DNA from 4 places in the Vibrio aerogenes genome. Region 1 is predicted to be linked to each of the others. Evidence: predicted binding sites of a transcription regulator. Region 1 holds the regulator's gene; each other region holds the start of a gene.
The links. The regulator PurR, encoded in region 1, represses purine synthesis genes. The targets are predictions, from matches to a motif close to TNANGNAAACGTTTNCNTNA.
Positions count from the first base shown of each region.

Region 2: a site for PurR is predicted at 4,711-4,730, ahead of purE (5-(carboxyamino)imidazole ribonucleotide mutase). Genes of this name have one in related genera too.
Region 3: a site for PurR is predicted at 5,041-5,060, ahead of OCV29_RS13685 (uracil-xanthine permease family protein). Genes of this name have one in related genera too.
Region 4: a site for PurR is predicted at 6,112-6,131, ahead of purL (phosphoribosylformylglycinamidine synthase). Genes of this name have one in related genera too.

Region 1 is NZ_AP024861.1:2,142,833-2,151,166, reverse strand. It holds gene glgC (glucose-1-phosphate adenylyltransferase) at 177-1,394, shown strand; gene glgA (glycogen synthase GlgA) at 1,396-2,862, shown strand; gene OCV29_RS09530 (TfoX/Sxy family DNA transformation protein) at 2,935-3,525, opposite strand; cyclic di-GMP riboswitch class I at 3,654-3,738, opposite strand; gene purR (HTH-type transcriptional repressor PurR) at 3,905-4,918, opposite strand; gene elyC (envelope biogenesis factor ElyC) at 5,085-5,888, opposite strand; gene cmoM (tRNA uridine 5-oxyacetic acid(34) methyltransferase CmoM) at 6,003-6,791, shown strand; gene mukF (chromosome partition protein MukF) at 6,802-8,142, shown strand; gene mukE (chromosome partition protein MukE) at 8,120-8,334, shown strand, end outside.
Region 2 is NZ_AP024861.1:3,886,271-3,894,604, forward strand. It holds rRNA gene OCV29_RS17405 (16S ribosomal RNA) at 1-818, opposite strand, end outside; gene OCV29_RS17410 (gamma carbonic anhydrase family protein) at 1,399-1,947, shown strand; gene OCV29_RS17415 (DUF1488 family protein) at 1,944-2,207, opposite strand; gene aroE (shikimate dehydrogenase) at 2,204-3,040, opposite strand; gene hemF (oxygen-dependent coproporphyrinogen oxidase) at 3,119-4,033, opposite strand; gene OCV29_RS17430 (Sua5/YciO/YrdC/YwlC family protein) at 4,038-4,595, opposite strand; gene purE (5-(carboxyamino)imidazole ribonucleotide mutase) at 4,799-5,284, shown strand; gene OCV29_RS17440 (5-(carboxyamino)imidazole ribonucleotide synthase) at 5,290-6,417, shown strand; gene OCV29_RS17445 (DNA topoisomerase family protein) at 6,443-7,021, opposite strand; gene OCV29_RS17450 (DUF494 family protein) at 7,036-7,512, opposite strand; gene dprA (DNA-processing protein DprA) at 7,515-8,334, opposite strand, start outside.
Region 3 is NZ_AP024861.1:3,096,826-3,105,159, forward strand. It holds gene OCV29_RS13660 (AI-2E family transporter) at 1-896, opposite strand, end outside; gene bepA (beta-barrel assembly-enhancing protease) at 1,293-2,750, shown strand; gene arsC (arsenate reductase (glutaredoxin)) at 2,795-3,145, shown strand; gene wrbA (NAD(P)H:quinone oxidoreductase) at 3,142-3,735, shown strand; gene OCV29_RS13680 (DUF2066 domain-containing protein) at 3,737-4,939, opposite strand; gene OCV29_RS13685 (uracil-xanthine permease family protein) at 5,103-6,344, shown strand; gene ybaK (Cys-tRNA(Pro) deacylase) at 6,443-6,925, opposite strand; gene ushA (bifunctional UDP-sugar hydrolase/5'-nucleotidase UshA) at 7,201-8,334, opposite strand, start outside.
Region 4 is NZ_AP024861.1:1,274,430-1,282,763, forward strand. It holds gene OCV29_RS05780 (type IV pilus modification PilV family protein) at 1-88, shown strand, start outside; gene fghA (S-formylglutathione hydrolase) at 154-1,002, opposite strand; gene OCV29_RS05790 (S-(hydroxymethyl)glutathione dehydrogenase/class III alcohol dehydrogenase) at 1,088-2,227, opposite strand; gene OCV29_RS05795 (LysR family transcriptional regulator) at 2,340-3,242, shown strand; gene tadA (tRNA adenosine(34) deaminase TadA) at 3,284-3,793, shown strand; partial or broken gene mltF (membrane-bound lytic murein transglycosylase MltF) at 4,300-5,928, opposite strand; gene purL (phosphoribosylformylglycinamidine synthase) at 6,273-8,334, shown strand, end outside.

The DNA of each region.
Region 1 (8,334 bases):
GTTGAATACAACGTGCGATATTCACTTCACTAGTTTTAGCTTCTAACTTTGTATTATCCGGTAATTTATATAATGTAATTATATGGTTACTCGCTTAGTTACATATAAATTTAGCAATAGCGCTAAAATTGACTGAAGAGTCGGATAATTACAACTAAACAGATGGAGTTTCAATCATGGCTGGTGTATTAAGTATGATTTTGGCAGGCGGTGAAGGATCCAGATTGAGGCCTTTGACCGTATCCAGAAGTAAGCCTGCAGTCCCTTTTGGCGGAACATATCGATTGATAGATTTCGCTTTAAATAATTTTGTGAATGCAGACTTGATGAGGATTTATGTCCTGACTCAATTTAAGTCCCAGTCGTTATATATGCATCTAAAAAAAGGCTGGAATATATCCGGGATCACCGATCGGTTTATTGATGTTATCCCGGCCCAAATGCGTGATGGGAAACGATGGTATGAGGGGACCGCTGATGCCATCTATCAGAATATCCGGTTTATAGAATTTGCGAATCCGGATTATGTTTGTATTTTTGGTTCAGATCATATCTACAAAATGGACGTCAGGCAGATGTTGGATTTTCATAAACAGACCGAGGCTCACCTGACAGTTTCTGCGTTACGCATGCCTTTGAATGAAGCCTGTCAGTTTGGTGTGATTGAAGTTGATAAAACCGGGAAAATGATTGGTTTTGAAGAGAAGCCTGTCAATCCTAAATGTATCCCCGGAGAGCCCGGTTGGGCGTTAGTGTCTATGGGAAACTATATTTTCGACGCTAATGTCTTATGTGATGAGTTGAAAGAAGATGCATTAAATACAGAATCAAGTCACGATTTTGGTAAAGACATTATTCCTGATCTGTTTCCGAAGGGAAATGTTTATGTTTATGACTTCTCTACAAATAAAATCAAAGGAGAGGCCCATGATACATATTGGCGTGATGTGGGAACTATCGATTCTTACTGGGCTGCCAATATGGATTTATTAGACAGGGAGCCTCAATTTTCACTGTACAACCGCAGCTGGTCACTTCATACCTACTACCCGCCATTACCACCAGCAACATTTGTAGACGTTGATGACAAAAAAGTGAAAATTACAGACTCTCTTGTTTCCGGGGGAAGCTACATCCAGGGAGCGACTATATTTAAATCGATTCTGGGATTCCGGACAAATATTGCTGCAGGCTCTCACATCAGTGAGTCTGTCATTCTTGGTGATGCAAAAATCGGTGCTGGTTGTACGATTAAGCGCGCTATCATCGATAAACATGTAGAAATTGCTCCAGGGACCATTATTGGTGAAGACCTTGAGCTGGACAGAAAACATTTTCATGTTTCTGATAATGGTATTGTTGTTATCGCAAAAGGAACAAAAGTTGGATTCTAGGATGGAAAAAATAAATATATGGTTTGCTGTATCGGAGGTTCAGGGCATTGTAAAAAGTGGAGGGTTGGCTGATGTTGCAAAAGCATTGCCAGTGGCACTTCAGGAGCTGGGTCATCAAATTAATGTTGTCATGCCAGGTTATCATGCAGTTCCAGACAAAAATAACATGAAAATAATTTATGAGACTGCTCTGACTCACTGGCCGTATACACCTTATAAAGTCCGGCTATCATCACTTGATAGTATCAATATTTATTATATCGATTGTGACACCTATTTTGACCGGACGGGGCTTTATTCTGAATATAACCGAGCTTATGCTGACAATGGAGAACGATTTGGCTTTTTCTCTGCGGCAGTACTTGATATCTTACCAAAACTGGATATTCGTCCTGATATCATACATACCAATGACTGGCACACCGGGTTGATTCCCTTTCTTCTTAAGACCCGATACGCAAACGATGAATTTTATCAGTCGATCAGAAGTGTACTAACAATTCATAATGCTTTGTTTAAAGGAATTTTCTCCTATGATGAACTTGAGGTGATTCCGGAACTGCATCTCAATGGAATGGAGTTTTTACAATATGGTCAAGGGTATGTAAGTACACTCAGGGCCGGGATTGCGTTTGCTGATAAAATTAATGCAGTTAGTCCAAATTATGCAGCTGAGCTACTCACACCTTTAGGATCCCACGGACTCGTCGATGATTTTGTCCATAAAGCAAAAGATTTGTACGGGATTATTAACGGATGTGATTACTCCGAATGGAATCCACAGACTGATACTTATATTCCCCGGAATTACTCTTCAGAAACGGATTCGTTACGGGAAGGAAAACAGACTTGTAAAAGGCTTTTACAGGAAGAATTACAGTTGCCTGTGAGAGACGTGCCTGTATTTGGTATGGTTTGCCGCCTCACCCAGCAAAAAGGATTTCATTATTTATTACCAATACTGGAGCTTTTTCTTCTGAATGATGTTCAGCTGGTTATTGTTGGGACGGGTGAGCCGGAGATTGCCAATCAATTACATCAGGTTGCTTTGTCTTCACCTGATAAATTTGCCTTTGTTGATGCATACAGTAATCACTTTGCTCATATGGTTGAAGCGGGTGCCGATTTCTTTTTGATGCCTTCTGAGTTTGAGGCCTGTGGCTTAAACCAGATATATAGTATGGCTTATGGCACGTTACCTATTGTCAGAGAAGTCGGGGGACTGAAGGACACCGTTTTCGATTGCCATAAATATCCTGATAAAGCGACTGGTTTTAGCTTTTCAGAGCCGGATGGAAAGGCGCTGCTGGTTTGTATGCAACGTGCTTTACTATTTTATCTGCAACAACCTGAAGAGATGCTTAAAATTCAGCAAAGAGCCATGCAGCTCGATTTTAGCTGGAAGGATTCAGCGAAAGAGTATGTCCGGATGTACCGGACAGCGCTGATGACGTCATCCGCAAGGTAAATTTTCTGAATAAAAAAAGCACCTGAAAACAGGTGCTTTTACTAAGACTTGGCCAATAATTATATATGCCAATTATAACAAATTAGCCAGTTCCTCACGACGTGATTTCGGAATAACCGACCAGTGTTTACCTTCTATGGCGCCTTCAGGTGCCCACAACAACTCAAGAGATGGCTGAGTTGTTGGATGAGTTTCCTGAATTGCCTTATAAGCCTGAATCGCTCCTTTCTCATGAAGATCAGCGACAGAATTAATACCTGCTTTTCTCAGCATGCGTTCTGTTGCCAAACGTAGATTAGGAAGATCTTTCAATCGTTGTGGTTTTGTGACCTCTTGTGATTCTTTTTCAAGTTTAGCCGTTTTAAAAGCCTGCGTTGCAATAGTGAGTATCTTTGATTTGTCCTTCCAGTATTCCGCAGGAAGTGCGTAATACTTAGTGACAACGGGGAACCCGCGCTTTGCATAGACATAAGGCTCAAACTCTTGCTCCTTGAATGTCTCTAGTGAGTTGGAATCTGCTCGTATATGTAACTTGTCCTTAACGACAAGTGCAAACATGATATCTTCAACAAAAATACCAAATCCGCCAAACATTGAGCGAGATTTAACACGTCCCAGCTGCTCAAATAGCTGCATTGAATTTTTAAGGGTTGGTTTATCCATGCTTTTCGTCTCGGTGTATTTTTAAATGAATACGCCACCAAAATCAGGTCCGAGAATTTAGCAAAATAATGCAGAAAATATGTTAGTAAGACGTCAGTAAATGACGAACTATGAAATGCATTTTTGCCATCGGTAACCCCGCTACCTACCACTCTCTGGTTTAGGCCGGAGGCTTTGCGTCCCACCTTTTCAGATGGTTTGCCCTGTGCGTGACACTTTTTTCTAATGTTTAATTAACAATTGAAAAACGATAAATAGATGCTAGCATCTATTCGCAAATGTGATTTTAGTCCAAATTATGCGGTAGATCAACTAATAGCGTATGAACTAAACATTTTTTTTAATTCATGCGTGTTCATATACATAATATGGCGGACAATTATGACCGATTATTTAATTTTTTGACAGTATCACGAGCAACGATTTCGGGATGCATTTCAAATATTCGACGCTCATGTTCTTTGTTTTTGATACGCTCAAGCAAAATTTCGAAAGCGTTTTTGCCTACACGTCTTTTGGGTTGATGAATTGTTGTCAACGGAGGGGAGAAATATTCAGAAATCTCAATGTTGTCATAGCCAATGACTGACATATCATCGGGAATTTTTATCCCCCGTTGCTGAAGCCGGCTCATGAGTCCTAAAGCCATGGTGTCATTAAAACAGAAAATAGCGGTTGGCTTTTCATCCATAGCAATAATTTTATCTGCAGCCAAAACAGCCGTATCACATTCAAAGTTACCTTCCAAAATCCAGTCATCATTGGTCGGTAAATTTGCTTCAGACATTGCCCTGCGGTATCCCAGAATACGTTCTTTACAAATAGCCTTGGAGAGTTGTCCGCTTAAACAGGCAATTTTTTTATGGCCATGATCAATCAGATACTTCGTTGCCAGATAACCGCCTTCTTCGGAGTTATCAATGATTTTATCTGCCTGAGAACTTTCCGGCCCCCAGTCCATAACAACTTTAGGAATATCCTGATAGCCATCGAGCATATCCAGCAAGACTTCGGTCAGATCAGAACAAATGACGAGGATGCCATCTACTCTTTTTTCAGCAAGCATACGAATATAATCACGTTGTTTTTCATATAGCCCGCCGGTATTACATAAGATGAGCGTGTATCCCTGGCGATAACAATAACTTTCCACACCGTCGATCACCTCTGAGAAAAAAGGGTTAGTCGACTGAGTAACTAACATGCCTATCGTCCGGGTTGAATTGCATTTCAGACTTCGAGCCACAGCACTGGGTGCATAGTTTAATGATTTTACTGCTTCCAGTACTTTTTCCTGAGTTGCCTCAGCAACAAAACGTGTTTTATTAATCACGTGCGAAACAGTTGTCGTTGATACACCCGCAAGGCGGGCAACATCTTTTATTGTAGCCATAGGTATATACTCTTTCGCTGAAGGTCTGTAATGTCATTGATGAAAATAACAACTTCTGCGGCATCAATTATTTGAAAACGTGAAATTTTAAAGCTCAGCTCCGGGAATAGCAATCCAAAACCCCGAATTTATATCATAACTTCACTCAGGCAGATTGTTTTGTGAATTATGTATTATCATCCGGTGAGCCTGAGACGGCTGCTTCCTGACTTGAAACCCATTTCTTTAACTGTTGCCAGAGTTGTCCTAATGTTTCGTGCCAGTATTTTTCTGTTTGTTCCAGATATAAGGATTTTGGTGCATATTTTTCCCATGGCTGCGCAATATCTTTCAATGACAGATAGTTGGTTGGTGCCGGAACCGGATCTAATCCTGCAGACCTGAATTCGTGCAGTGCCCGTTTCATATGGCTCGCTGAAGTAACAAGCACCAGCTTTTGATTACCAATGAAATTTGCCGCTTGTTGCGCTTCTTCCCACGTATCCCGTGCGTTCTCTAACAGAATAATGTCAGACTTTGCCACACCAAGTGACAGCGCTACTTTTGCCAGCATACGGGCGTGACTTAACCTTGTTTGTGCTGCATATCCTGAGAGAATCAGCTTTGCGCCCGGATACATACGCATGATCCGGATACCTTCTGTCAGTCGCATCAGGGCTGTTCTGCTGATTTGCGATGTTGGAGGGATTTGGCTGTCAACAACATGTCCACCACCGAGAACCATCACATAGTTAACCGTCCCCTCAATGGGCAGAAAAGCAGAATACTGACGTTCCAGAGGAGCCAGCAGACGACTTGAAACAGGCTGAAATGATGCCATAAAAAGGCATACATAAGAGAACAGAACGATCAGACAACCAGTCTTTCTTTTCGTTGTAAACATGATCAACATCAACCCGATAAAGCCAATTAATAGCAACGAGGGAAGAGGCATCAGAAATGCAGAAACGATTTTTTTTAGTGCAAACATATAAAAATAGTCCGAAAAATCAGCAATTGAGAATAAAAACGATTAATCCCTCTTTATTCCTGCCATTCCTGTGACAGAATAGCAGCACGATTGATTATAATAACTCATGCTATTGTGACTGAAGACCGCAATTTCGACGATATTGCCCACAAATTCGCAAAAAATATATACGGCTCTGACAAAGGTCTGATCCGCCAAACAATTGTTTGGGAAGATATTATGCAAATTCTGGGAAAATTTCCATCATCTCATGCACCTTTAAACATATTAGATGCCGGCGGCGGGCTGGCACAGATGTCTCAGAAGTTAGCTGAAGCGGGACATCATGTAACATTATGTGATTTATCAGTTGAGATGTTAAAACTGGCTCAGGCAGAGATCGAACGCAAAGGATTGCAGGCACAGTATGATTTTGTTCATTCACCCGTACAGGAAATTGATAAACATATTAAAAATCAGGTCGATTTTCTTATGTTTCATGCAGTGATGGAGTGGCTGGCTGAACCAGAAGAGGCATTAAAACACCTGCTCGGTAAGGTCAGGCCTGGTGGCGTAGCTTCTGTGATGTTCTACAATCACCATGGTTTAGTTTTTAAAAATGTTATATGTGGAAATATACCTCATGTTCTGGAAGGAATGCCTTTCCGGAAGCGTTTTAAGCTACAACCCCAAAAAGGACTTCTGCCTGAAGAGGTTTATCGGTGGATTGAAATGTCAGGGTTTGAGATTGAATGTAAATCCGGTATTCGTTGTTTTCATGATTACATAGGGAATCGAAAGAATATGGGAGAGTATACTTATGAGGATGTGCTGGCGCTTGAGCAACAGCTATGCCGTCAGGAGCCTTACTTATCGATGGGACGATACATTCATGTTTTGGCCAGAAAAGTGAGTAAGGAATAACAAATTTATGATGGATGAGTTGATTCCGGAAAAAAGTGAACAATCAATAGATGAGCTGGTTGGCTGGGTGAGGCAACATGATTTTTCACTCAGTCTGAGTTCTGAAAAACTTGCTTTTTTAATCTCTCTTGCTGTGTTAAGCCATGAGCGGTTTGATGACGAGTTAGGTGAAGGTGAGTTACATGATGCTTTTGCCATTGTGACCCGGTTGTTTGAAGATACCGGCGATGCTTCTGCATTTCGTGCGAATAATGCAGTGAATGATCTGGTGCAACAACGGCTGATTCAGCGTTTCACCAGTGAAATTACCGATGGCGCAAGTATTTACCGCCTGTCACCGTTAGCCATTGGCATTACTGACTATTATGTCCGGCACCGTGAATTTTCTAAACTGAAATTGTCCATTCAGCTTTCCATTGTGGCTGACGAAATGGAAAAGGCAAAAGAGGCTGCAGAAAAAGGTGGTACGCCGGGATACTGGCAAAAGCATGTCTATGGCGTTCTGAGATATTCCGTTGGTGAAATATTCGATCAGATAGATTTAAACCAGCGGGTGATGGATGAACAGCAGCAGGAAGTTAAAGACCAGATTGCCCAGTTACTGAATAAAGACTGGCGCGATGCGATTCAGAATTGTGAGTCATTATTATCTGAAACTTCCTCTACACTAAAAGAGTTGCAAGACACCCTGCAGGCTGCCGGTGATGAGCTTCAGACTCAGATTCTGGATATTCAGGAATGCATTTATGGCCATACTGAACTGGGGTTTGTCGAGGAGATCTTATTTCAGCTGCAAATGAAACTGGATCGGATTATCAGCTGGGGGCAACAGGCCATTGATCTCTGGATTGGCTATGATCGGCATGTCCATAAATTTATCCGGACTGCGATTGATATGGATCAGTTCCGGGCCTTTAGTCAAAGACTTCGCCAGTCTGTCAATGAGTACTTTGAGCTACCTTGGTATCTGACGTTTGCAGATGCTGAGCGTTTTACTGATCTGCGCGATGAGGCGCTTGTTCTCAGAAATGATGAAGTGACCGGTCATGTGCCTGAAGAAGTAGAATATGAAGCGTATGAACAGGTCACGGATGAACTTTCTGAACGGATCGGCCATATGTTGACTGCCCACAAAGAGAAAGGAGAACCCATTGATTTGACTCTGGTTCTGAAAGATTATCTGGCTTCTCACCCCAGAGCCCATCATTTTGATTTAGCACGTATTGTTGTCGATCAAGCCGTTCGTCTTGGTTACTCAGGTGCAGATTATCAGGCAATTCAGCCCAAGTGGCAGGCAATTAACGAATTTGGTGCAAAGGTACAAGCGAATGTCATCGACCAATATGAATGAATACATGCCAGAAAAACTGGTCAAAGCAATTTCTAACCCTCTTTTTCCTGCGCTTGATAGCTTGCTGCGGGCAGGGCGGCATATATCCGGTGAAGATTTGGACAATCATGCCTTTCTCTCTGATTTTGAACCGGAACTGGCGATGTTTTATCAGCGCTATAATACAGAGCTGGTCAGAGCGCCGGAAGGTTT
Region 2 (8,334 bases), 1.7 Mb from region 1:
CGTTTACGGCGTGGACTACCAGGGTATCTAATCCTGTTTGCTCCCCACGCTTTCGCATCTGAGTGTCAGTATCTGTCCAGGGGGCCGCCTTCGCCACCGGTATTCCTTCAGATCTCTACGCATTTCACCGCTACACCTGAAATTCTACCCCCCTCTACAGTACTCTAGATGACCAGTTTCAAATGCTGTTCCGGGGTTAAGCCCCGGGCTTTCACATCTGACTTAATCATCCACCTGCATGCGCTTTACGCCCAGTAATTCCGATTAACGCTCGCACCCTCCGTATTACCGCGGCTGCTGGCACGGAGTTAGCCGGTGCTTCTTCTGCAGCTAACGTCAAATGATGCACGTATTAAATACACCACCTTCCTCACTGCTGAAAGTACTTTACAACCCGAAGGCCTTCTTCATACACGCGGCATGGCTGCATCAGGCTTGCGCCCATTGTGCAATATTCCCCACTGCTGCCTCCCGTAGGAGTCTGGACCGTGTCTCAGTTCCAGTGTGGCTGATCATCCTCTCAGACCAGCTAGGGATCGTCGCCTTGGTGAGCCCTTACCTCACCAACAAGCTAATCCCACCTGGGCATATCCCGACGCGAGAGGCCCGAAGGTCCCCCTCTTTGGTCCGTAGACGTTATGCGGTATTAGCCATCGTTTCCAATGGTTATCCCCCACATCAGGGCAATTTCCCAGGCATTACTCACCCGTCCGCCGCTCGACGCCAAGAAAGCAAGCTTTCTTTCGTTTCCGCCCGACTTGCATGTGTTAAGCCTGCCGCCAGCGTTCAATCTGAGCCATGATCAAACTCTTCAATTAAAGTTTTTTCTGAAGCCGGAGCTTCTGCTCAATGAATACTGTGATATTACATCGTAATATCGAATTGACTGTGCCAATATCTCATCAGAGATATCGATTTGGTCACTCATTCACTGATAAATCTTTTTATAAGATATCTGTTAACGAGTACCCACACAGATTGATTGGTTTATATTGTTAAAGAGCTGTTCTTCTCAGCATTGCTTCGAAGAGGCGGTCATTCTAGCGGGATAATTTTCAGTGTCAAACACTTTTTTAAATTTTCCTTTTAAGCCCTGACCGGACTCACATCGTTCAGGCTGTTGTTGCCGCCATCCCGTGTCAGTGGGGCGCATTATAGGGGAGTAATTATATCTGGCAAGTACTTTTTTCTACTTTTTTTTAATTTCCGCTCAAGTGGGTAATTTTCAGGCAAAACAGTCTTTTTTTGCTGCATATATCAACAATTTCCAATATTTAATCAAGAAGAGCTTCAATAATATAAAGGTGTTTATTACAAATATTGATTAAGATAACCTTCTTCAACGAATAACTTCGGAATAACTCTATCGTATCTATCATCAGTACAGGAAAAGCAGGTATGGCAAATTTACGTAGTTATAGAGGTATCTGCCCCAAAATAGCGCAGTATGTTTATATAGATAGTTCTTCAGTCCTTGTCGGAGACATTCAGATTGGTGAACACTCCAGTATATGGCCTCTTGTTGCTGCTCGTGGGGATGTGAATTTTATTACAATCGGTGAACGAACTAACATTCAGGATGGGAGCGTGTTACACGTTACTCACAAGAATCAGGATAATCCTCAAGGCCAACCACTCATCATAGGTAACGATGTCACAATAGGGCATAAAGTAATGCTTCATGGTTGTACGATTCATGATCGCGTTTTAGTGGGGATGGGATCAATTGTGCTCGATGGTTCTGTTATTGAGAGTGATGTCATGATTGGTGCCGGTAGCCTCGTCCCGCCGGGGAAGATACTTGAAAGTGGATACCTCTATATAGGAAGCCCAGTCAGGCAGGCACGTCCTCTGTCTCCGGAAGAACGTGCGTTTTTACTAAAATCAGCGGAAAACTATGTTCAAAACAAAAATGACTTTCTGTATGAAGTAAAAAACATTGACTAAAAAATCACGATACGCCCTTGTTCGTCATATCGATCGTCCTCTATTGCGTTTTCTGCCAGTTCTTCGATATCAAAACGATATTGTGTAAACACATCAAGGGCATTGTGACTATCAACTATTGTCTGGGCAGATATCTTTTCTAATGCAGGCAAAGAAATGAAACATTCTATCAATAATCCACTCAACTGAGCAGAGAAGCAAACCTGTTGAGTCTCATCACACCAATACTGTACATCAGAAAAAATTACAGACTGATTCATGCAGCACCTTCGAGATTTCGTCTCAACTCATTCAAAACTTGTCGGGTACCCGGACGGATTCCCCGCCACAGCATAAAACTCTCGGCAGCCTGACCAACTAACATCCCCAATCCATCATAAGCATGAGCACACCCACTTTCTATAGCCCACTGATTAAAGACGGTTCTGCCGTTTCCATACATCATGTCATAAGCGACGCTATTCTTGCCAAAGATACAGTCAGAAATCTCTGGAAGCTGGCCGCTCAAACTTGCTGATGTAGAGTTAATTACAATATCAAACCCTGATTTGATCTCACACATTGGCTGAGCTGAGACATTCCCAAGAGGACCAAAGATTTCATACAGACTCTCAGCTTTCTCTACTGTACGATTCGTAATGACAATAGATTCTGGCTTCTGGTTTAACAAAGGCTGAATCACTCCTCGGGCTGCGCCGCCGGCACCAATCAATAAAATATTTGAACCTGCTAACGGAACCTGATGCTGTAGCAAGTCAAACACCAATCCTTCACCATCGGTGTTATCTCCGAGAACGCCGCCATCATCCAGTTTTTTCAGAGTATTGACCGCTCCGGCAAGCCGCGCTCTTTCAGAAAGCATATCTGCAAATTGACAAGCTTCCTCTTTAAACGGAACTGTGACATTACATCCTTTACCACCCTGAGAAAAAAAAGTATCAACCGATCTCTGAAAGCCATCAACAGGAGCTAACTCGGCAGTGTAAGTCATATCCTGATTCGTCTGACGAGCAAAAAGAGTATGTATAAATGGTGATTTACTGTGTTGGATCGGGTGACCAAACACAGCATATCGATCTGTCATATGAGCCATATTTTTGCCTTAATAAGCGAATAAAAAGCTAAACGAATAAAAATACAACACTGAACCTACCACCAGATATCAAACCTGTCACCATTCTCTTGGCAACAAATACTGATGCAGTTGTGCTTCAGCGCTCCCTGGTTCTGGCTGATAATTATATTCCCAGCGGGCTAATGGAGGCATCGACATTAAAATAGATTCAGTTCTCCCTCCAGACTGCAACCCAAATAATGTACCCCGGTCTAAAACCAGATTGAATTCAACATAACGCCCGCGACGATAAAGTTGAAACTGGCGCTCACGTTCTCCGTAGCAAAGATGTTTTCTTTTATCAACAACAGGAAGATAAGCCTTTGAATACCCTTCTCCAACTGCCCGTATATAAGCAAAACATGTTTCAAAATCCCATTGGTTCAGATCATCGAAAAAAATTCCGCCGATACCTCGGCTTTCTTGCCTGTGCGGCAGATAAAAATATTCATCACACCATAATTTGTGCTGTGTATAAACATCTTCTCCAAAAGGCTCACAGATAGATTTCGCTACTGCATGCCATTCCTGACAGTCTTCATCAAAGGGATAAAAAGGTGTGAGATCAAATCCCCCACCAAACCACCAGATGGGTTCTTCTCCCTCTTTTTCTGCAATAAAAAAGCGCACATTCATATGTGATGTTGGTACATAGGGATTTCGGGGGTGAACCACCAGAGAGACACCCATTGCTTCAAACTTTCGGCCTTTTAGCTCCGGTCGGTGTGCTGTCGCTGAAGCAGGCATTTCATCGCCGGTAACATGGGAAAAGTTAACGCCAGCCTGTTCAAAGACAAGGCCTTCTTTCATGATACGGCTACGTCCACCACCACCTAAACGCTCACCAGTAGTTCGCTCCCACAGATCCTGTTCAAAAACAGCGCCACCATCTGCATTCTCTAGCTGATGACATATCTGATCCTGTAATTTCAGAAGAAAATTTTTCACGGACTGCTTATTTGTCAGCATCATCAGACTATCCTTTTCTCAAAACTTCTAAAGTGCGGGCATCTCTGATCTCACTTGGTTTGTCCCGGCCACCCGTTTCACCGGTCAAAATAGCGTTTAATTCACGACCAAGTTGTTCAACCACATCTTTAGTCGTCATGCATGGAGGATGCCCTGTTAAATTTGCACTGGTCGATGTAACTGGTTTTCCAAATGCAAGACAAAGTTTACGTACAAGCGGGTGATCAGTCACCCGGACAGCAATCGTATCAAACTGACCACTCAACCATGGTGAACTCTTAACTCCGGCTGGCATAATCCATGTTACAGGACCGGGCCAGGATAATTTTACACGTGTTAACTGTTCATCCGTTAACTGCCGGACATCGATATATGGTAATAATTGTTCAAAATCAGCAGCAATAAGAATCAGCCCTTTCTCAACAGGACGCTGCTTCAGTCCAAGCAGCTTCTTTATTGCTTCAGGGGAATCAGGATCACACCCGACACCAAAAACGCCTTCGGTAGGATAAGCAATTACACCATTTTCATTTAAGGCAGTAACAACTTGCTCAAAGTTATTCACCATGATTTTATCGTCCGTATCAAACATACTTCTAAAGATTAGCTAGTGTACAAACGATTAATCAGGAAACCTAAATCTATTTATCTAAAATAGAGTAGTGGGTGTATATCTCCCATCACGCAAACGTTTTCCTTATTCAATATTTCACCGTATAATGCGCGAAAATTTCTTTTTCATTATCATCACAGTCACAGGAATCAGAGATGAAAGTCGGAATAATCATGGGATCAAAGTCAGATTGGCCAACAATGAAACTAGCTGCTGACATGCTGGATCAATTTGGCGTTGAATATGAAACGAAAGTCGTTTCTGCTCACCGGACACCTCACTTACTGGCAGAGTATGCCAGTGATGCAAAAGATCGGGGAATTCAAGTGATTATCGCAGGCGCAGGCGGTGCTGCACATTTACCCGGAATGACAGCGGCATTTACCAGCATTCCGGTCCTTGGTGTACCTGTCCAGTCCCGTGCTTTAAAAGGAATGGATTCTTTGCTGTCAATCGTTCAAATGCCAAAAGGTATTGCCGTCGGAACGCTGGCAATTGGTGAAGCAGGTGCCGCAAACGCCGGCATCTTAGCAGCTCAGATTATTGGTATCCATTATCCGGCAGTAATGGAAAAAGTAGAGCAATTCCGCCAGTCTCAAACAGATATGGTGTTATCTAACCCAAATCCTGAAGAGGAATAAAACCGATGCATCACGTTCTTGTCTTAGGTGCAGGTCAGCTCGCACAAATGATGTCTCTTGCCGGAGCTCCTCTCAATATTAAGATCAGTGCATTTGATGTTGTCACTAATCAAATAGTTCATCCATTGACCCAGGAAATACTGGGAACGGGGCTCGATACAGCAATTGCACAAGCGGATGTTATCACCGCTGAATTTGAGCATATTCCTCACGATATTCTTTATCACTGTGAAAAAAGCGGCAAGTTACGCCCAGGCGCTCAAGCCATCAAAACCGGTGGTGATCGTCGTTTGGAAAAAAAAATATTAGATGAGTCTGGCGTAGAAAGTGCCAAATACTACGTTATCGAAACCAAAGATGACTTTGAAAAGGCAATACAGCACGTCGGCATCCCGATGGTATTGAAGACAGCATTAGGTGGTTACGATGGTAAGGGGCAGTGGCGTTTACATACAAAAGCCGATGCTGATGCTATCTGGCAAGAAATTCAAACCAGCCTTGAGTCAACTCAAAATCAAGCTGTTGTTGCTGAAGCTTTTATTCCTTTTGACCGCGAAGTCTCACTGGTAGGTGCCAGAGATCAATCGGGTAAAACAGCGATTTACTCGTTATCCGAAAACATCCATACAAATGGTGTTCTCAGCCTGTCGACATCACTTCATGATCCCGAACTGCAAAATCAGGCGCATACGATGTTTAAAGCAGTCGCTGATGCGCTGAATTATACCGGTGTACTGGCTCTGGAATTTTTTGATGTCAGTGGAAATTTACTTGTAAATGAAATTGCGCCACGGGTACACAATTCTGGCCACTGGACGCAAGAAGGCGCCGAAACATGTCAGTTTGAAAACCACTTACGCGCAGTTTGCGGCTTACCTCTGGGCTGCACTAAATTGCTTCGGCCAACAAGTATGATAAATATTCTGGGCGAAAACACCTTGCCTGAAGCCATCCTTGACACAGATGGATGTCATGTTCACTGGTACGGGAAAGAAAAACGTCCTGGCAGAAAAATGGGACATATCAATGTTTGCGCGGAAAATGATGAAAAGCGCTTAAAGACCTTATGTTCTCTTGCCCAAATACTGGATAAGAAATCTTTTCCTGCGCTTCACAAGTTAATCGAAATATAAGAGTCTGGTTATAACGGTCATGACATTAAAAAGCGTCATGGCCTTCTTCATGACCACACTTCTTACTGGCACATACTTTTTTGACACCTGCTGCCGTCTTCTTTTCTACCAGCAATCGAAAACCGCACAGACTGCAAACCCCATCAAGAGGCTGTGAGTTAACAGCAAATTTACACTTTGGATAACCATCACATGCCCAAAAAGTCTTACCAAATCTGGATTTTCTTTCCACCAGAACACCTTCACGACATTCAGGACATGAGATTGATTGATCTGCTTTCTGTTCATGAGATTCAAATGGTTCAGTATGCTCACACTCCGGGTAATGACTGCATCCAATGAACATCCCAAAGCGTCCCTGACGCAATACCAGTTCATGTCCGCATTCTGAACAATTTACCCCAAGTGATTTGACGATGTGTCCGTCATTCTGATGAAGCGGTTGAATAAAATCACAATTCGGATAGGACGAGCAACCAAGAAAAGAACCATGCTTACCATGACGAAGCTGCAGAGGTGACTGACATTGGGGACATAAGCCTTTTTCTGCTAATGCATGAGCATGGGCAGAAAAAAGCTGTTGATTAATTTTATTTCGACTCATTGCTGACTTGCTACTTAATGTAAAATGCCTTGCTCGTTTGTATAGAGCCACTCTTCCATTAATGTATAAGCATTTTCATTTCCGGGCACATTAAACAACACCATTAAGATAATCCACTTCAAGTCATCCAGCTCAAATGCCGAGGTTTCAAGCCCCATAACACGATCAATAACCATCTCTCTGGTTTCGGGTGTCAGTACTTTTATTTGCTCCAGAAATAATAAAAAGCCCCTACATTCAGCATCAAGCCGAACGGACTCTTTCTCTGTAAAAATCCGCATTGCTGTTGTCGCACTAACAGACAATGGGGAATGAACATCACTTTGTTGAAGTGATGCTAACTCTTCTAACCAATGAAGGGCTTTAAAGATCTCTTTTTGATGAAAACCTGCGCGTAGCAACTCATCTTCTAACTCATCTTGATCTACTTGTAACTCAGCATCGCTATGGATGTAAGTTTCAAACAGATACATAAGAATATCCATCATCATAGCTAGCCCCTCCCCTTACGAATATAACCACCAGCAACAGCAACAACATGTCCGGAAAGTTCTAAATCCAAAAGTTGTCTCATAACTTCATGAACAGGTATATTGGTCCGGGTTGCAAGAATATCAACTGGTGTAGCTTCTACTCCTACGTTAGCTAACAGTTCAGCAAATGGCAATTCTTTGTCTACATTAAATGGGGGAAAAAGCTCACTTTGTTGATTTTTTTTCTGATCTATCGTCCATGAAGAGAGAGTTCCCACTTCTTCCATCACTTGTCTGGGGTTAAGAACCAAACTTGCACCACTGCGTATCAGTTGATTACTTCCCCGGTAACCAGCCTGGTGAATACTCCCGGGAATAACAAAAACATCTCTGTTTTGCTCTGCTGCATATTTTGCTGTAATCAGAGACCCACTCTTCTCAGCAGCTTCAATCACCACAACGCCCACAGACATTCCACTAATAATCCTGTTTCTGCGGGGAAAGTTTTTTGGTTTTGGCGGTGCAGCAGGACAAAATTCAGAAACTAAAGCACCACCACTTTCAATCATCCGCTGCGCCAGCTGCCGGTGGCGGGAGGGGTAAATATGATCGAGTCCGGTTCCCAACACTGCGACAGTTTGACCGCCTCCTTTTAAAGCACCATCGTGTGCATGCCCATCAATACCAATCGCCAGACCACTGGTCACAACCAACCCATGACTGACAAATTCATTCGCAAAATGCCAGGCATCCTGTCGCCCCGGATGACTTGCAGCACGACTTCCAACAATCGCGATTTGCGGAAGAGAAAGAACTTCGGTGTTTCCCAGCACAAAGAGT
Region 3 (8,334 bases), 950 kb from region 1:
ACCGGGACTAATACATTCCCGTCCAAAGCCTGAATAATGCCATATATACCTAACAGCCAATAAAAAGATGGTGTTAATCCCCATTGAAACAAACCAACAATCGCTACAGGCACAGTCACAACAAAAGCACCAATATATGGAATAAGAACAGAAAAACCAACAGCCACGGCAAGTAAAAGAGAATATCTCAAATCAAGAATTGCAAACGCCACATAGCTGATAATTCCGACAATAAATATCTCCAGCACTTTACCGTGAATGTAATTTGAAATCTGTTCATTCATTTCAACCCAAACTTTCTGAGCAAGCTTACGGTTTTTAGGCATTATTTTTCCGGCACTATCCAGGATTTGTTGTTTATCTTTTAAAAGAAAGAAAATCAATAACGGGACTAAAACCAGATAAACAGCCAGAGTTGCAATGCTCAGCAAAGATGATAAAGAATTTTTGACAATGCTTTCACCAAAACCAATCACCTGATTTTTCGCATTGGTCACTATGGATTCAACAATTTCAACATTAGCCAGCTCAGGATATTTCAGGAATATTTCATTAATTCTCGCCTGCAACTCTGTATACATGCTGGGAATGTCATTTGTCAGATGGGTAACTTGCTGCCAAATCACCGGAATTAACCCGAAGACAGCAATCAGCATGAGACTCGTGAAAATGGCAATCACAATAATTACACTAAGCGTTCTGGGAATACCAAACCGGACTAACCTGACAACTGGCCATTCAAGCAGATAAGCCAGAACAATGGCAACCAGTAACGGGGTAATCAGTCCCCCCATAAAATAGATAATCAAAAAGCCGAAAAACAATATCGCAATCAGACTGACGGCTTCAGGATCAGAAAAGCGCTTGTTATACCAACGCGTTAACATTTGGAACATTCAATAAAGTCCTTTTCCAACAGTATGTGACATATAGAATATACTTCATCGAAAAGTATATACCTTGTCACCTTCAGTTAGCAGTATTCGATAAAAATTGACATGGCGCTGAGTCAATAAGTTATCATGAGCTCATGCATATCTGTACACGTCATCGGTGATAATGTCTCTGATCTTCAGAGTATTCACGCTGACATCTGTTCACGAAAATGGATGAGTGACATTGTATATAATTTTTAAATACAATCTACTGTAATTGATGCAAAATACATATACCTGAATAACCTGCAAATGAGGTAATAAGGGATAGATAGTTACAGGAAATACAGAAACCAATACTATATATGATTGTCATACATTTAGTCAGATAAAACAGGAAACCCGGTTTTTCATATGATCTCTCAGCCAATCCAATCTCTTATCAGTATTGCTCTATCAGCTTCACTTTGCTGCATCTCCCCAGCACTTGCAGACTCCAGGAAACTACCTGAAATAGGGACCGTAGCAGGAACAACACTGACCATAGCGCAAGAAAAGCAATATGGTGATGCTTATATGCGGGTGTTGAGAAGTCATCAGCCAGTCATTAATGATCCTGTTTTAAATCAGTATATTAACACACTCGGACATAAACTCGTCGCTCATGCAGATAATGTCAAAACACCCTTTCATTTTTTCCTGATCCGAAAACGTGAAATCAATGCATTTGCGTTCTTTGGTGGCTATGTCGCTCTTCACTCCGGCCTTTTTTTACACACCCGCTCTCAAAGTGAACTGGCTTCAGTCATGTCCCATGAAATAGCACACATTACCCAAAGACACCTTGCCAGAAGTATGGAAGCAGAAGCAAAACGTTCACCCGCAACAATTGCTGCACTGGTTGGTTCATTACTACTGACAATTGCTGCGCCTGAAGCAGGCATTGCAGCGATGACGGCAACTCAGGCAGGAAGTGTTCAGCAACGAATTAACTATACCAGAGCCAATGAGAAAGAAGCAGACCGATTTGGTATTGAAACGCTGGCAAAGGCCGGATTTGATCCGTATGCCATGCCCCGTTTCTTTGGAAAACTCGCAGCGGAATATCAGTACGCAAGTAAGCCACCTGCAATGTTGCTGACTCACCCTCTCCCTGAAAGCAGGATTACCGACAGCCGGGAGAGAGCTCAACGCTATGCTCATGTCGATGAGAAACCGTCCCTTGCTTACCAACTGGCCAGAGTCAGAGTGATTGTTCGTTTCACTGGTATTAAAGCCGAAGCTGCTCTGGACTGGATCAAAAGGCACCGGCCAAAGCACCCGTCTGAAATAAGCGCAGCATTTGATTACGGTCAGGCGCTTGTTTATCTGGACCAGAAAAAGCTGGATGAAGCTGAAGCAATTCTGAACAGATTAGTTCAGTCTTCACCTGACAACTCTTTTTATCTGGATGCAATGTCGGATTTATACATCGACCGTCAACACCCGGAAAAAGCAGTTCATTTACTGGCAAAATTACTCAAAGAATCACCGCATAACCAGGTACTGGCGATCAATTATGCAAATGCACTGATAAAAGAAAAAAAATACAAGGATGCAACCCGGATTTTGCATCGCTATACACATGACTTTCCTGATGACAGTAATGGATGGTCTTTGCTCTCTCAGGCCAGTGCTCTCTCCGGAGATGAACCGGAAGATTTAGCCGCAAGAGCTGAAATAATGGCAATGAAAGCGGACTGGGATCAGGCAATCCAATATTATACGCAGGCCAGCCAGCTTGCTAAATTAGGCAGCTTACAGCAGGCACGTTATGATGCCAGAATTGATCAATTGATCGCACAAAGAGAACAATTTCTCGCATTACAAGAATAAGTGTCTATAAACTATAAATAACCTGTTGGCCACAAGGAGGCGTTATGTCTGTCGTTATTTATCACAACCCGAAGTGTTCTAAAAGCCGGGAAACTATGGTTTTACTTGGTTCCAGAGGTATTGAACCTACTGTTATCAAGTATCTTGAAACCGGACTGACAGTCGGGCAACTCAAATCACTTTATGAGCAACTGGAACTGGATTCTGTTAGAAAAATGATGAGAACAAAAGAGGCCTTGTATAAAGAACTGAACCTCAAAGATGAGACATTGAGTGATGAAGCACTTTTTCAGGCGATGGCCGATCATCCAAAGCTGATTGAGCGACCTATCGTCGTCTCTGGCGGAAAAGCACGTCATGGCCGACCACCAGAAAAAGTACTTGAAATTCTATGAAAGTAAGGATTTTAGTGCTTTACTACAGTCGCCACGGTTCGACACTTGCACTTGCCAGACAAATCGCACGGGGGATCAACGCTGTCCCTCAGTGTGAAGCTATCATGAGAACCGTACCTGAACTCGATGCCTCACCCGGCAATCCTGCCGATCCCTATATTACACTTGATGACTTAAAAACCTGTGATGCACTTGCGATGGGGAGCCCGGTTTGGTTTGGTAATATGGCTGCACCACTCAAACACTTTTGGGATCAAACAAGTTCACTATGGATCAGTGGTGATTTAATCGACAAGCCCGGATGTGTATTTACCTCATCGTCATCTTTGCATGGCGGGCAGGAAAGTACACTGTTAAGCATGCAACTGCCATTGCTTCACCATGGGATGTTACTCGCCGGTATTCCATACAGCGAGCCAGAACTCCATACAACAAGTGACGGTGGCACCCCATACGGAGCAAGTCATCACAGCCAGAAAACAGCACCACTAAGTCAGAATGAACAACTTCTGGCACAAAAACTGGGAAGCCGGCTGGCAAATCTGGCTATTCGCCTCAGCGCGTCAGCAGAAAGCCAGATACAGTCTTAGTTTATTGCTTCCAATGATAAAACAGTTCAGACACATGACTCTCAGAGTCAGTATTATCTTCCTGTTCCATATTGTCTTGTTGAACATCTTGCTGAACAGTATTGTCTCGTTGACCCACACTTTCCTCAGAAGGCTTAGTCTCAACCCGCTTTTCTCCAGCCGGTTGCGCTTCGGTTGTACCAGCAGGTTCGTCTGGCATTTCCCGCATGGCGGTGTCTTCATTCGCCGGGTCTTTTTCGATCAATGAGACGCCCATCAACTCCTGCTCAAATTCTTTCTGGCTGGTTAATAAGTGAATCTGATAAGAGACGGTATCTCCCTGAATACCTGAAATATCGACAGAAGCGACTGAACTCAGCTGATTCAGTGCATTTTCCAAAGCAAAAAATGATGTTGCCCGGGAAACACCTGTCACTGAAATTTTAACCATCAGTGAAGACTGACTATGGACTACAACAGCATTTTTATTTGCATAATAATGGGTCAGCTGATCGACCAGCGTCTCTAATGCATTATCTCCGGAAGCGGAACCAGTCACAGGAACAGAAGAGAAATTCATCATTTCATCGGGAACCTGATCGTAGAGTGACCACCGGAAATTATTATTGTGCGCACGAAGAACAAGGACAGCATCCGGATGATATCTCTGACTGGCCCGGCTAATCGGTTGCATAAAGTTTCCCCACACATCTGATGGGTCAATACCGGTAATATCATCAAAGTCACCCACAGGGATAATAACCGGAATTCCTCTTTCTTCAGATAACGCTTTCAACTTATTAATTTCCGGATTAGAGACATTTTCCCAGACAATAGAGCGCTGAAAATCTTTATCCTCAACAAACCAAATTAATATTGTTTCTCTTTGTGCAGGCCAAAAAGGTAATTGCGCCTGAGTCAGTAAAGAGCCAATCTGCTTTTCACTGAATACCATTTTCAACGTTTTATGTTTCTCTTTCTTCCCGTATCCAATCTGGGATAAATACTGGCTATTCTGTGACAAAGCTTTCTCAATAATCGCATTTTTTACAGAATGTTTATCCCCGGTTGCTTTGATAACAACCGACTTCATTCCCTCAATACGAGCCATGTCATCCGATATTTTTTCATTCACGGCCACTTCAGCATGATAAATATCTACATGCGTTGTCGCGAAACACGAAAAAGCCAGTGAGATAAGACTAAAAAAAGCAAGAGAGCGCATAATTTTCCAAAATATCAATAATTATCGTGTGATCATAAGCAAGTATTGCTTTCCGGGCAAGTAAAGCCGCCTTCATGATCATTTTTGTTCATCAGTATGATTATGGCAAACGTTTAAATAAGTGATAGAATCCCGCAAATTTGACTTAATTAAGGGAATAAACATGAGAAATGCCATTCTGGGTATTCAAATGCTTTTTGTCGCATTTGGTGCTCTGGTTTTGGTTCCGCTGCTGACAGGGCTGGATCCAAATGTTGCGCTATTTGGTGCCGGTGCCGGCACACTCCTTTTTCAAATCATCACCCGCCGGTCTGTTCCAATTTTTCTTGCCTCTTCTTTTGCTTTCATTGCACCTATCATGTTTGGGATTCAAACATGGGGCCTTGCCGCCACAATGGGCGGATTAGTTGCTGCCGGAGGTGTTTATATCATTCTGGGTGGATTGATTAAAATAAAGGGCGCTGATTTTATCCATAAATTATTACCGCCGGTTGTTGTGGGTCCGATTATTATGGTGATCGGTTTAGGTTTAGCACCAACAGCAGTCAACATGGCATTAGGAAAAAGCGGTGATGGCTCAATCCAGTTATTCGATGGGCAGGCATCCTTATGGATTTCGTGTGCTTCTTTATTTACCACGATATTGATGAGTGTATTTGCGAAAGGAATGTTCAAACTATTACCCATATTTGGTGGCATTGTCGTTGGATACGCTCTCAGCCTGTATTTCGGCGTCGTAAATTTTGATGCTGTGACGAATGCGGCATGGTTTGCTCTGCCAGCATTTACCCTACCCGAATTCAATATTAATGCAATTCTGTTTATGATTCCGGTCGCAATTGCACCGGCAGTAGAGCATGTGGGTGATATTTTATCGATTTCAAATGTAACAGGTAAAGATTACCTCAAAAAGCCTGGCCTGCACCGGACAATCACGGGAGACGGTGTCGCAACGATGGCAGCAGCAATGCTGGGCGCACCACCGAATACAACTTATAGTGAAGTGACTGGTGCCGTCATGCTGACCAAAGCATTTAACCCGGTCATTATGACGTGGGCTGCCGTAAGTGCCATTATCTTAGCATTAGTTGGTAAGCTTGGAGCACTGCTGCAAACGATCCCGGTCCCGGTCATGGGAGGCATCATGATTCTGTTGTTCGGCTCTATTGCAACCGTTGGGTTAAATACGTTGATTAAAAATCATGTGGATCTGCATCGCTCCAGAAATCTTGTCATTGTTGCAGTGACGCTGGTTTTCGGCATCGGAGGAATGGCTTTTGGTATTGGTAAATTCAGCCTGCAGGGGGTCAGCCTTTGCGGTATCGTTGCAATTTTACTCAACCTGATTCTGCCACAGGATTTGGGTGAGAATCATATTGTTGATAACGCTCAGATCGAAGATTAATCCCATCACACAGAGCATGAAACCGTTCGTGAAGCACCCAAAAACACCGGTAAAGCATTGCCGGTGTTTTATATCCGGATACTCTCAAAGCAATAATTTCAGGCTTCCTCCAGACACAGCTGGGTAAAAGTCCCCCGTGTTAAACCCGCCAAGTCCTGAGGCGCAAGTTCTATCTCTAATCCTCGTTTCCCGGCGCTGACACAAACAGTCTCCTGCTCTTTTGCACTGATATGAATAAAGGTTGGCAGCGCTTTTTTCTGTCCCAGCGGGCTGATACCTCCCACGATGTAACCTGTGGTTTTTTGAGCAATATCAGGATTCGCCATTTCAGCCTTCTTTGCTCCGGCAGCTTTTGCCGCCAACTTCAGATTCAGTTTCTGATCAACCGGGATGATTGCAACAGCCAAAGTGCGGGGTTCTCCATTCAGGCTAAATAATAATGTTTTAAAGACCTTCTCCGGCGATTGTCCGATAGCCTCAGCAGCTTCAAGGCCATAGCTTGAGTGATTCGGATCATGTTCATACTGGTGAATGGTATAAGAAATCTTTTTTTTCCTGGCGAGATTAATTGCGGGGGTCATTTGTAACCTCTGACTTCAAGTGAAACATCAACAGGACGATATATCAGCGCTGTTACCGGTTGAGCAGATCAACAGTTTCAAAATAAAAAACAAAGGTATAAACAGAAAGAAAGCGGTGATATTTCTGAAACCCGGTTGGCTGAAGCGCCTTGCTATCCAAACAACCTGAATGACAACTTCTTTGACTGTCCGGAAGTTCAGCACCAGAATAACATCACTGCAGTTCTCTGGTGCTGACACATGTTAAAAACAATCAACTCACTGAGTCAACTTGTTTATTTGTAGACTATCGCCCCATCCGGCTTGTATGCCTGACTATTTAACGGGCTATGATTTTGCAGGTATTCTTTCAGTACATCCGCATCAACAAAGCCTGTATTGACAAATCCGGCATGTTGCGTGATTTTCGGATAACCGTCACCACCGGCAGCATTAAAGCTCGGAATACTGAAACGATATGTCTTTTCCGGCTGAAGTGGCTTTCCACCGATCATCACTCCGGAAACACCATCAGCACTCACTGTCATCGAAATACCGGAAAATTGAGCATATGCCCCCGAATCAACTGGCTTTGTCGCAACAACATTCAGATACTGAAGTACCTCAGCACCAGACATGTCCACATAAGTCAGCTGATTCGCAAACGGCTGAACTTTCAGAACATCTTTATAAGTCACATCTCCGGAATCAATCGAGTCACGCACACCGCCTGAATTCATAATTCCGAAATCCGCTTTGGCTTTTTCCTGCTGCGCTTTTGCGATGAGGTGCCCCAGATTCGTCTGGTGAAAGCGAACAATATGTCGATCACCTTCCAGTCGTCCTTTCACCGACGCAATTTTTTCTCCAAGCTGTTCCTGTCCTTTATCCTGATAAGGTTTAAGGAAATTCAACAGTGCCGGATCCTGAGGAATTTCAGACTGAATCAGAACACGCTTTTTCTTCCCGTTGACTTTCACTTTTTTCTTCAGATTAACCGGGACTAATGCGTAACTGACCATTTTCAGATCACCATTACGGAATTCATAGTCGGCACGCCCGACATATTTTCCCCACTCATGAGCCTGAACAATATATGTTCCATTCTGGAAATCAGGCTTACAGGCATCACCTGGCTTAAAGCGATGATTAATGACGTTTGGTCCTTCCATACAAACAGGATCCTGCGAGTGACCACCCACAATCATATCAAGTTGGCCATAATCAAGGGAACGAGCCAGTGAAACATCTCCCGGTGCATTGATACCAAACTTACCGTTCGCATAATGCCCCATGTGAGTCACTGCGAAAATCAAATCCGGATGTTCATTTTTCTCCAGATTATCAATCACTTTTTTCGCTTCTTTTTTCGGATCTCTGAATTCAATCTGACTGATATATTCCGGGTTGCCAATTTTTGCCGTATCTTC
Region 4 (8,334 bases), 870 kb from region 1:
TCTCTGGCTGGTGCTTGTCACCGTTTCTTGGGATGATCTGCGTGGGGGTACACATCAACTGAGTCTTTCAAGCCAGATTGTGCATTGACCTTTCGTGTGTATTTTTGCCGCAATTCGTACCCGAAAGATCAACACGCTCTGGTGAGTGCAGGATCAGCAATCAGAAAATAAATATTTTGCGTGAAATTCAATATGCTGGTCAATAAAGCTCTGAATAAAGTAATAGCTGTGATCGTAACCGGGATGACTCCGGTAGTTAAAATCAGTGTGCTGTTTATTGATAACGGCCAGTAAATCCTGAGGTCTGAGCTGCTCTTCAAGGAAGGGATCGGCTTCGCCCTGATCAATCAGTACCGGGAGCGTACAGGTTCGGGTTTTGAATAATTCAACCGTATCATACTCTTGCCACAGGCCCCGGTTTTCACCGAGATAAGCACGAAATGCTTTTTGTCCCCACGGGCACGCCCCCGGATGACATATCGGGCTGAATGCAGAAATTGAACGATAGCTGTCACTGTGTTTTATGCCGATGGTCATTGCACCATGTCCGCCCATACTATGGCCTGAGATTGAACGGACAGATGTGACCGGGAAATGAGTTTCTATGAGTTCAGGGAGCTCTTTTACAACATAGGAATACATCGAATAGTGTTGATCCCACGGCAGGCGAATCGCATCCAGATAAAATCCGGCACCCAGTCCCAAATCATATCCGCCTTCCGGATCATCAGGGACACTTTCACCCCGTGGGCTGGTGTCTGGTGCAACGATCGCAATGCCACACTCTGCCGCTTTTTTAAATGCACCGGCTTTTTGCATAAAATTTTCATCGCTGCAGGTCAGGCCGGAAAGCCAGTACAATACCGGGACCGGGTTTTGCTCTGATGCACCGGGTGGTAAAAAAATCGCAAAACGCATCGTACAGTTCAGCGTTGTGGATACGTGGGTATATTGTTTATGCCATCCGCCAAAAACCTTTGACTGGCTGACTTGTTCTAACATTGTCACTCCTTGTGTCCTGCTGCCTGTTGAGGCAACAGAACAAACTAAACGCATAAAAAGTTTCTGGTGTGAGAAACCCGGACTGTTATTGATTCACTTCAAAATGAATGACAGAACGAATACTTTCGCCTGCATGCATTAAATCGAAAGCGTCGTTGATCTTATCCAGTGGCATTGTGTGGGTGATGAACTCCTGAAGACCGAATTCTCCCGCCAGATATTGTTCAACAATTCCGGGAAGCTGGGAGCGTCCCTTCACGCCGCCAAACGCACTGCCGCGCCATACACGTCCGGTGACCAGTTGGAACGGACGGGTCGAGATTTCCTGCCCGGCACCGGCGACACCGATGATGACTGATTCTCCCCAGCCTTTATGGCAACATTCCAGCGCTGAACGCATGACATTGACGTTACCAATACATTCAAAGGAGAAGTCCACGCCACCATCTGTCATCTCAACAATCACATCCTGAATCGGTTTATCGTAATGCTGAGGATTGATACATTCGGTCGCACCCAGTTGTTTCGCCAAATCAAATTTACTCTCATTGATATCAATCCCGATGATCCGGCTGGCACCCACCATACGTGCACCGATGATGGCTGAAAGTCCGATACCGCCAAGTCCGAAAATGGCGACAGTGTCTCCTTTCTGAACTTTTGCCGTATTCATAACCGCGCCCATTCCCGTTGTAACACCGCAGCCCAGCAGACAAACTTCTTCCAGAGGCGCAGCCGGGTTGACTTTAGCCAGTGATATTTCCGGCAGTACCGTGTATTCAGAAAATGTTGAGCATCCCATGTAGTGAAAAATGGGTTGGCCATCTTTATAGAAGCGGGTTGTACCATCCGGCATCAATCCTTTACCTTGTGTCTCGCGAACAGCCTGGCACAAGTTCGTTTTTCCGGATTTACAGAATTTGCACTCTCCGCATTCAGCGGTATAAAGCGGAATGACATGATCACCAACAGCAACACTGGTGACGCCTTCACCGACCATTTCAACGATCCCCCCGCCTTCGTGTCCCAGAATTGAAGGGAATACACCTTCCGGATCTTCTCCGGACAGGGTAAATGCATCGGTATGGCAAACGCCTGATGCAACAATTTTAACCAGAACTTCTCCGGCTTTAGGCAGCATCACATCCACTTCTTCAATTGAAAGTGGCTGTTTTGGCCCCCATGCAACGGCTGCACGGGATTTAATGAATTCAGGCTCAGACATTGTAGCTTCCTCAGTTTATTTTTTTACAGCGTAGAAATGAGTATAGTTCTTTTCTTATATTTGATAATGGCGTAAAAAAGATAATAACTTTTACAATTTGGTAATAATGACAATGGCAAACTGGGAAGGTGTCGCTGAGTTTATTGCAGTGGCTGAAGCTGAAAGTTTTACGTTGGCAGCGACAAGACTGTCAACATCGGTGGCGAATATCAGCCGCAGAGTGGCTGCGCTGGAATCTCGGCTGGCTGTCAGGTTGCTGTTACGAACCACCCGGCAGGTATCGCTGACAGAAGCGGGGCAACTGTACTATCAGCAGTGTAAGCCATTGCTGGAGGGGCTGGAGCAGGCCGAAATGAATGTGACAAGTATGCAGCAAAACCCGGCAGGACGTCTTCGGGTGACAGTGCCGGTCACTTATGGCGAAAGAATCATTGCTCCGATCATGCAGGATTTTCTGGAACAATATCCGCAGCTTGAACTTGAACTGAATCTGACCAATCAACGGCTGGATTTGATTGAGCAGGGGATTGATCTGGCGATCAGGCTGGGGGTTTTAGCTGATTCCAGCCTGAAAGCCCGGAAATTATGTTCCCGGAAGCTCTATGTCTGTGCCAGCCCGGTCTATCTGGAAAAGTATGGTGCGCCCCACACTCTCAAAGAGCTGTCAGGGCATCAGTGTCTGCTTGGTACCAATGATTACTGGCGGTTTAAAGAGAATCATACAATCAGGTCGCCGGGGATTCACGGGACTTTACGTTGTAACAGTGGGGTCGTATTGCTGAGTGCAGCACTTCGGGGAATGGGACTGATCCAGTTGCCGGATTATTATGTATCATCTGCTTTGGCATCTGGTGAGCTGATTGAAGTGTTAAGCCGTTACCGGGATGATCGTGAAGGGGTTTGGGCACTTTATCCGCAGAATCGCTTTTTATCACCGAAAGTCCGGTTGTTGATTGATTACTTATATCGTTGTTTATCCCCGGGTGACCTCAAGATGCATGTTCAGGTTGATTGAGTATAATGGTGACTGGATCACGAAGAGGAAGAGTCTCAGTTTTGGAACAGGAACACGCTGTATTTTCTGCACAGGACGAACACTATATGCGTCGTGCAATTGAGCTGGCTGCTTTGGCTGAAAAAGAAGGGGAAGTACCGGTTGGTGCCGTGTTGGTCAAACAAGGCCAGATCATCGCAGAAGGCTGGAATCAGTCTGTGGGATCTCACGATGCGACTGCTCATGCTGAAATTCAGGTGTTGAGAAAAGCAGGTACAGTGCTGGAAAACTACCGTCTCACGGGAACAACATTGTATGTCACTCTGGAGCCCTGTCCGATGTGTGCCGGCGCTTTATTGCACAGCCGTGTACAGCGCATTGTGTATGGTGCTTCAGACCTGAAGACCGGTGCAGCCGGCACCGTGATGAATTTATTTGAAGGTCAGGGCGTCTATCATTACGCCGTGATTGAAAAAGGGTTACTTGAATCAGACTGCCGACAACAATTACAGCAGTTTTTTAAGCGCCGGCGAAAAGAGATTAAAGCCAGTAAGAAACATCACGGCGGATAAAGGCCGGATAACGAACGATATTTCTGAAAGCCGGTATTTTTTGTTGTTGTCAGGAGCTGAGATGAAAACCCCGTTAAGTACATCACTCAGGATGAAAGATGGCTAATGTATGTCCGGTGCCGGGTGAAAATTTTCGCTTTGTTATTCGCCAGCTTACGTTTACGTCGCACTGTGGATGTGATTCTCCACAGATGTTTTGATTGTACCCTTCTTTTTAGCATAAACAGAATCCTCCTGTGTTCCTTTATCTCAATAAGACAGAAACATTTTTATCTGGGTTTATTGTTAACATGTTTTATGACCGGAAGATGAATCCGGAATGCCGGACTCATCTCTTATTTATGGCCTTTCAGGGAAGAAATCAAGAGCCAGTTGGTGACACTTTTCTGTTATTCTGTCTTTGCCGGATTTTACGGCTTCACCGGAAGTGATTCCGGTGTCTCTGACTCAGGTTGTTTTTTTTCAGTGATCTGTGGCGCTTGTTGGTTTGACGGAGCTGAATCTGCCCGTGCTTCAGCGCTGATTTTCTGTGTGGTTGCTGATGTGTCTGAGATCGTTTTTTCTGTATCAGAATGCGTTGTCTCCGGTGACGCTTGTTCAACGATCGTTTCTTTTTTCACACCATCATCCACCTGCTGTTCATCCACAGGACGAGCCTGTACAGGCGATCCGGGAATCACCACCAAATCATCCATTTCTGTTTCTGTCCCATTCTCATGCGCTGTGACGCCATTTGAATCCAAATGACCGATGAGGCTCTGGTAGTAACGGCGGATGTTTTCGACATAGGTCAACGCTTCATTGCCGCGGGCATAGCCGTAGCGTGTCTGGCTGAAATATTTTCTTTTTCTCAGCAGAGGCAGTCTGTCTTTGACATCTCCCCATGCATCCGGGTCACCGCCCTGAGAGCGTGTCAGGCGCCGGGCATCCATCACGTGTCCGAATCCCATATTATATGAAGCCAGTGCAAACCATATTTTCTCATGCGCAGGAATCGAATCCGGAATCCGGCTGACGAGTTTTCGCAAATATTTTACGCCCCCTTTAATGGATTGTTCAGCGTTGAGACGGTTCTTAATACCGACGGCTTTGGCTGTTGGCAGCGTCAGCATCATCATGCCACGTACTCCCGTTGGAGATTTTGCCTTCGGATTCCAGTGAGATTCCTGATAAGCCAGTGCAGCGACCAGACGCCAGTCAAACTCTTCCGCGTATTGTTTAAACAGCGGAGACCATTTGGGCAGACGGTCATCAATGGCCCTGAGAAATGCCCGTGTATCCACATAATCAAAAGTGCCAACATGACCGATGTATTTTTCTTCCAGTGAAGAAATCAGTCCGGCCTGTTTTTGTTGACCGAAAAATTCGATCATCAGTGCATACAGACTTTCATCGTCCGAGCGACGGATAAACCATGAAACGGGCTGGTCGTCAGTAATTTCAAATGCGGTGGCCAGTTCAGGATAAATCCGTTGTGCAAGAGATATTTCGATCGAATCGGCGATGGTAAATGCCAGCGAACCTTCCGAAACCTGTTTTAATAAATCATGAATATCTGAGTTTGTTTCAACCTGATAACGCAAATCCGGGTATTTATTCTTCAGATGAATCAGGGTTTGCTCAAAGTGGGAATCTTCGACCACACTCAGCAGGTATTTTTGTGGTTCAGAGGATTGTGGATCATTCTGCTTGCGGATGATTTGTTTGATATTGCGTGGTTTCCACTGTCCCTGACGATAAACGACCTGCTGGCTGACATAATAATAAACCGGACCTGGTCTGAATTGACTGATCCGTTCTTTAGTCTGGCTCTGGCCTGCGGCAATGATATCAATTTCACCCCGTTTCAGAGCCGGAAACAGTGATGAAATCCGGTAAACGGGCTTCACCTCGAGTTTGACCCCCAGTTCACTGGCAAACTCCCGTACCAGCTCGTAATCGAGTCCCGAAGGGCCGTCTGGACCGATAAAATAGGACAAACCATTATTGACGGTTCCAACGCGAAGCACGCCTCTTTGTTTGATTTGATCCAATTCACTTTTGGGTTTTGAATCGATCTGACAGCCACTCAACAGGGCAACACAGGAAAACCACAGAATGAGTAACTGAGTTGTATGGCGGAAAAAACGGGTCATGTACGGCTTGTCTTTTTTCATGAAATATATCTTTAAGCATTTAGTCCTTTATATCAGAGCTCCGGTGAATGGCAACTTTTGATTGTCCGAAACTCAGGTTAAACCGGCTGAGTCACAAAATAACCTTGATTTGTGTGCAGACAATCCGCAAACGGCGGCCTGAATACGCCAACTGTAAAAAAATGGCGCAAACGGTTGCGTTGGTTGTTACATCACAGAACTAATTCATTTATAATGCGCTCGCATCACAGAGGTGAAATTGGTGTAAATTGAGTGAGATTTGATTCAACTTTCTGAATTTATTCCAATTTTATACTCAACCAACTGCAACGAGACTTAAGCATATGAGAATTTTCCGCGGTTCCCCGGCACTTTCTGAATTTCGGGTAAATAAGCTTCTTGAACAATGTCGTGAACATGATTTACCTGTCACCGGTATTTATGCTGAATTTATGCACTTTGCTGATCTGACGGCTGAACCGGATGCTCAGGATGTTGAAAAGTTAGAAAAACTGTTGACCTATGGTCCGACGATTGAAGAACATCAGCCTGAAGGGCTGCTGCTTCTTGTCACGCCCCGTCCCGGAACAATTTCTCCCTGGTCTTCCAAGTCGACTGATATTGCGCATAACTGTGGACTGAACAAAGTGAAGCGTCTTGAACGCGGCACCGCCTATTATGTCGAATCTTCATCTGAGCTGAGCGAGGCCCAGGTGAATCTGGTGAAAGGATTGATTCATGACCGGATGATGGAAATAGTCTGTTTCGAGATGAATCAGGCCGCTTCACTGTTTACTGTCGCCGATCCTGCACCGATGACACCGGTCGATATTCTGGGCGGTGGCCGTCAGGCGCTGGAAGCTGCAAATACAGCACTGGGGCTGGCTTTGGCAGAAGATGAGATAGATTATCTGGTTGAGAGTTTTACCCGCCTGGGCCGGAATCCGAATGATATCGAACTGATGATGTTTGCACAGGCAAACTCGGAGCACTGCCGTCATAAAATATTCAATGCGGACTGGACAATCGACGGTGTTCGTCAGGATAAATCATTGTTTAAGATGATTAAAAATACCTTTGAAACCACCCCTGATTATGTCCTGTCAGCTTACAAAGATAATGCGGCTGTCATGACAGGCTCTCCGGCGGGTCGTTTCTTCCCTGACGCGACAGATAAGCAATATCGCTATCATGTCGAAGATGCCCATATTCTGATGAAAGTGGAAACACACAATCACCCAACCGCGATTTCTCCGTGGCCGGGGGCATCAACCGGAAGCGGTGGTGAAATCCGTGATGAAGGTGCTACGGGGATTGGGGGAAAACCCAAAGCCGGGCTGGTTGGTTTTACCGTATCGAACCTGCGCATTCCTCATTTTGAACAGCCATGGGAAACCGACTTTGGTAAACCGGGCCGGATTGTCAATGCGCTGGATATTATGCTGGAAGGCCCGTTAGGCGGCGCAGCATTTAACAATGAATTCGGTCGTCCGAATCTGCTGGGTTATTTCCGGACTTATGAAGAGAAAGTTCATTCTCATGCCGGTGAAGAGGTGCGTGGTTATCACAAGCCGATCATGATTGCCGGGGGAATGGGAAATATCCGGGAAGAGCATATCCAGAAAGGCGAGATTCCTGTGGGTGCCAAACTGATCGTGCTGGGTGGTCCGGCGATGAATATCGGTTTGGGCGGTGGTGCGGCATCTTCTATGGCTTCCGGACAATCTGCAGAAGATTTGGACTTCGCATCTGTACAGCGTGAGAACCCTGAAATGGAACGTCGTTGTCAGGAAGTGATTGACCGCTGCTGGCAGCTCGGTGAAGACAATCCGATTGCGTTTATTCACGATGTCGGTGCGGGTGGTATTTCGAATGCCTTGCCTGAACTGGTAAACGATGGAGACCGCGGTGGTCGTTTTCAGCTGCGTGATGTTCCCAATGATGAGCCGGGCATGAGTCCGCTTGAAATCTGGTGTAATGAATCGCAGGAGCGTTACGTTCTGGCCGTTGCTGAGGAAAATATGGCAACGTTTGATGCCATCTGTCAGCGTGAGCGGGCGCCTTATGCGGTTGTTGGTGAAGCAACGCAGGAACATCACCTGACGCTGGATGACTCGCATTTTGACAATACGCCAATTGATATGCCAATGGATATTCTGCTCGGTAAGCCGCCGAAAATGCACCGGGACGCAACCACGCTGAAAGTGAATGGCGTTGAACTTGATCGCCGTGGCATTGAATTGAATGAAGCAGTTGACCGCGTGCTGCGTTTGCCAGCGGTTGCAGAAAAAACATTCTTGATCACCATTGGTGACCGGACGGTGACGGGACTGGTTGCCCGTGACCAGATGGTTGGTCCCTGGCAGGTGCCGGTGGCAAACTGTGCTGTGACCGCTGCCAGTTTTG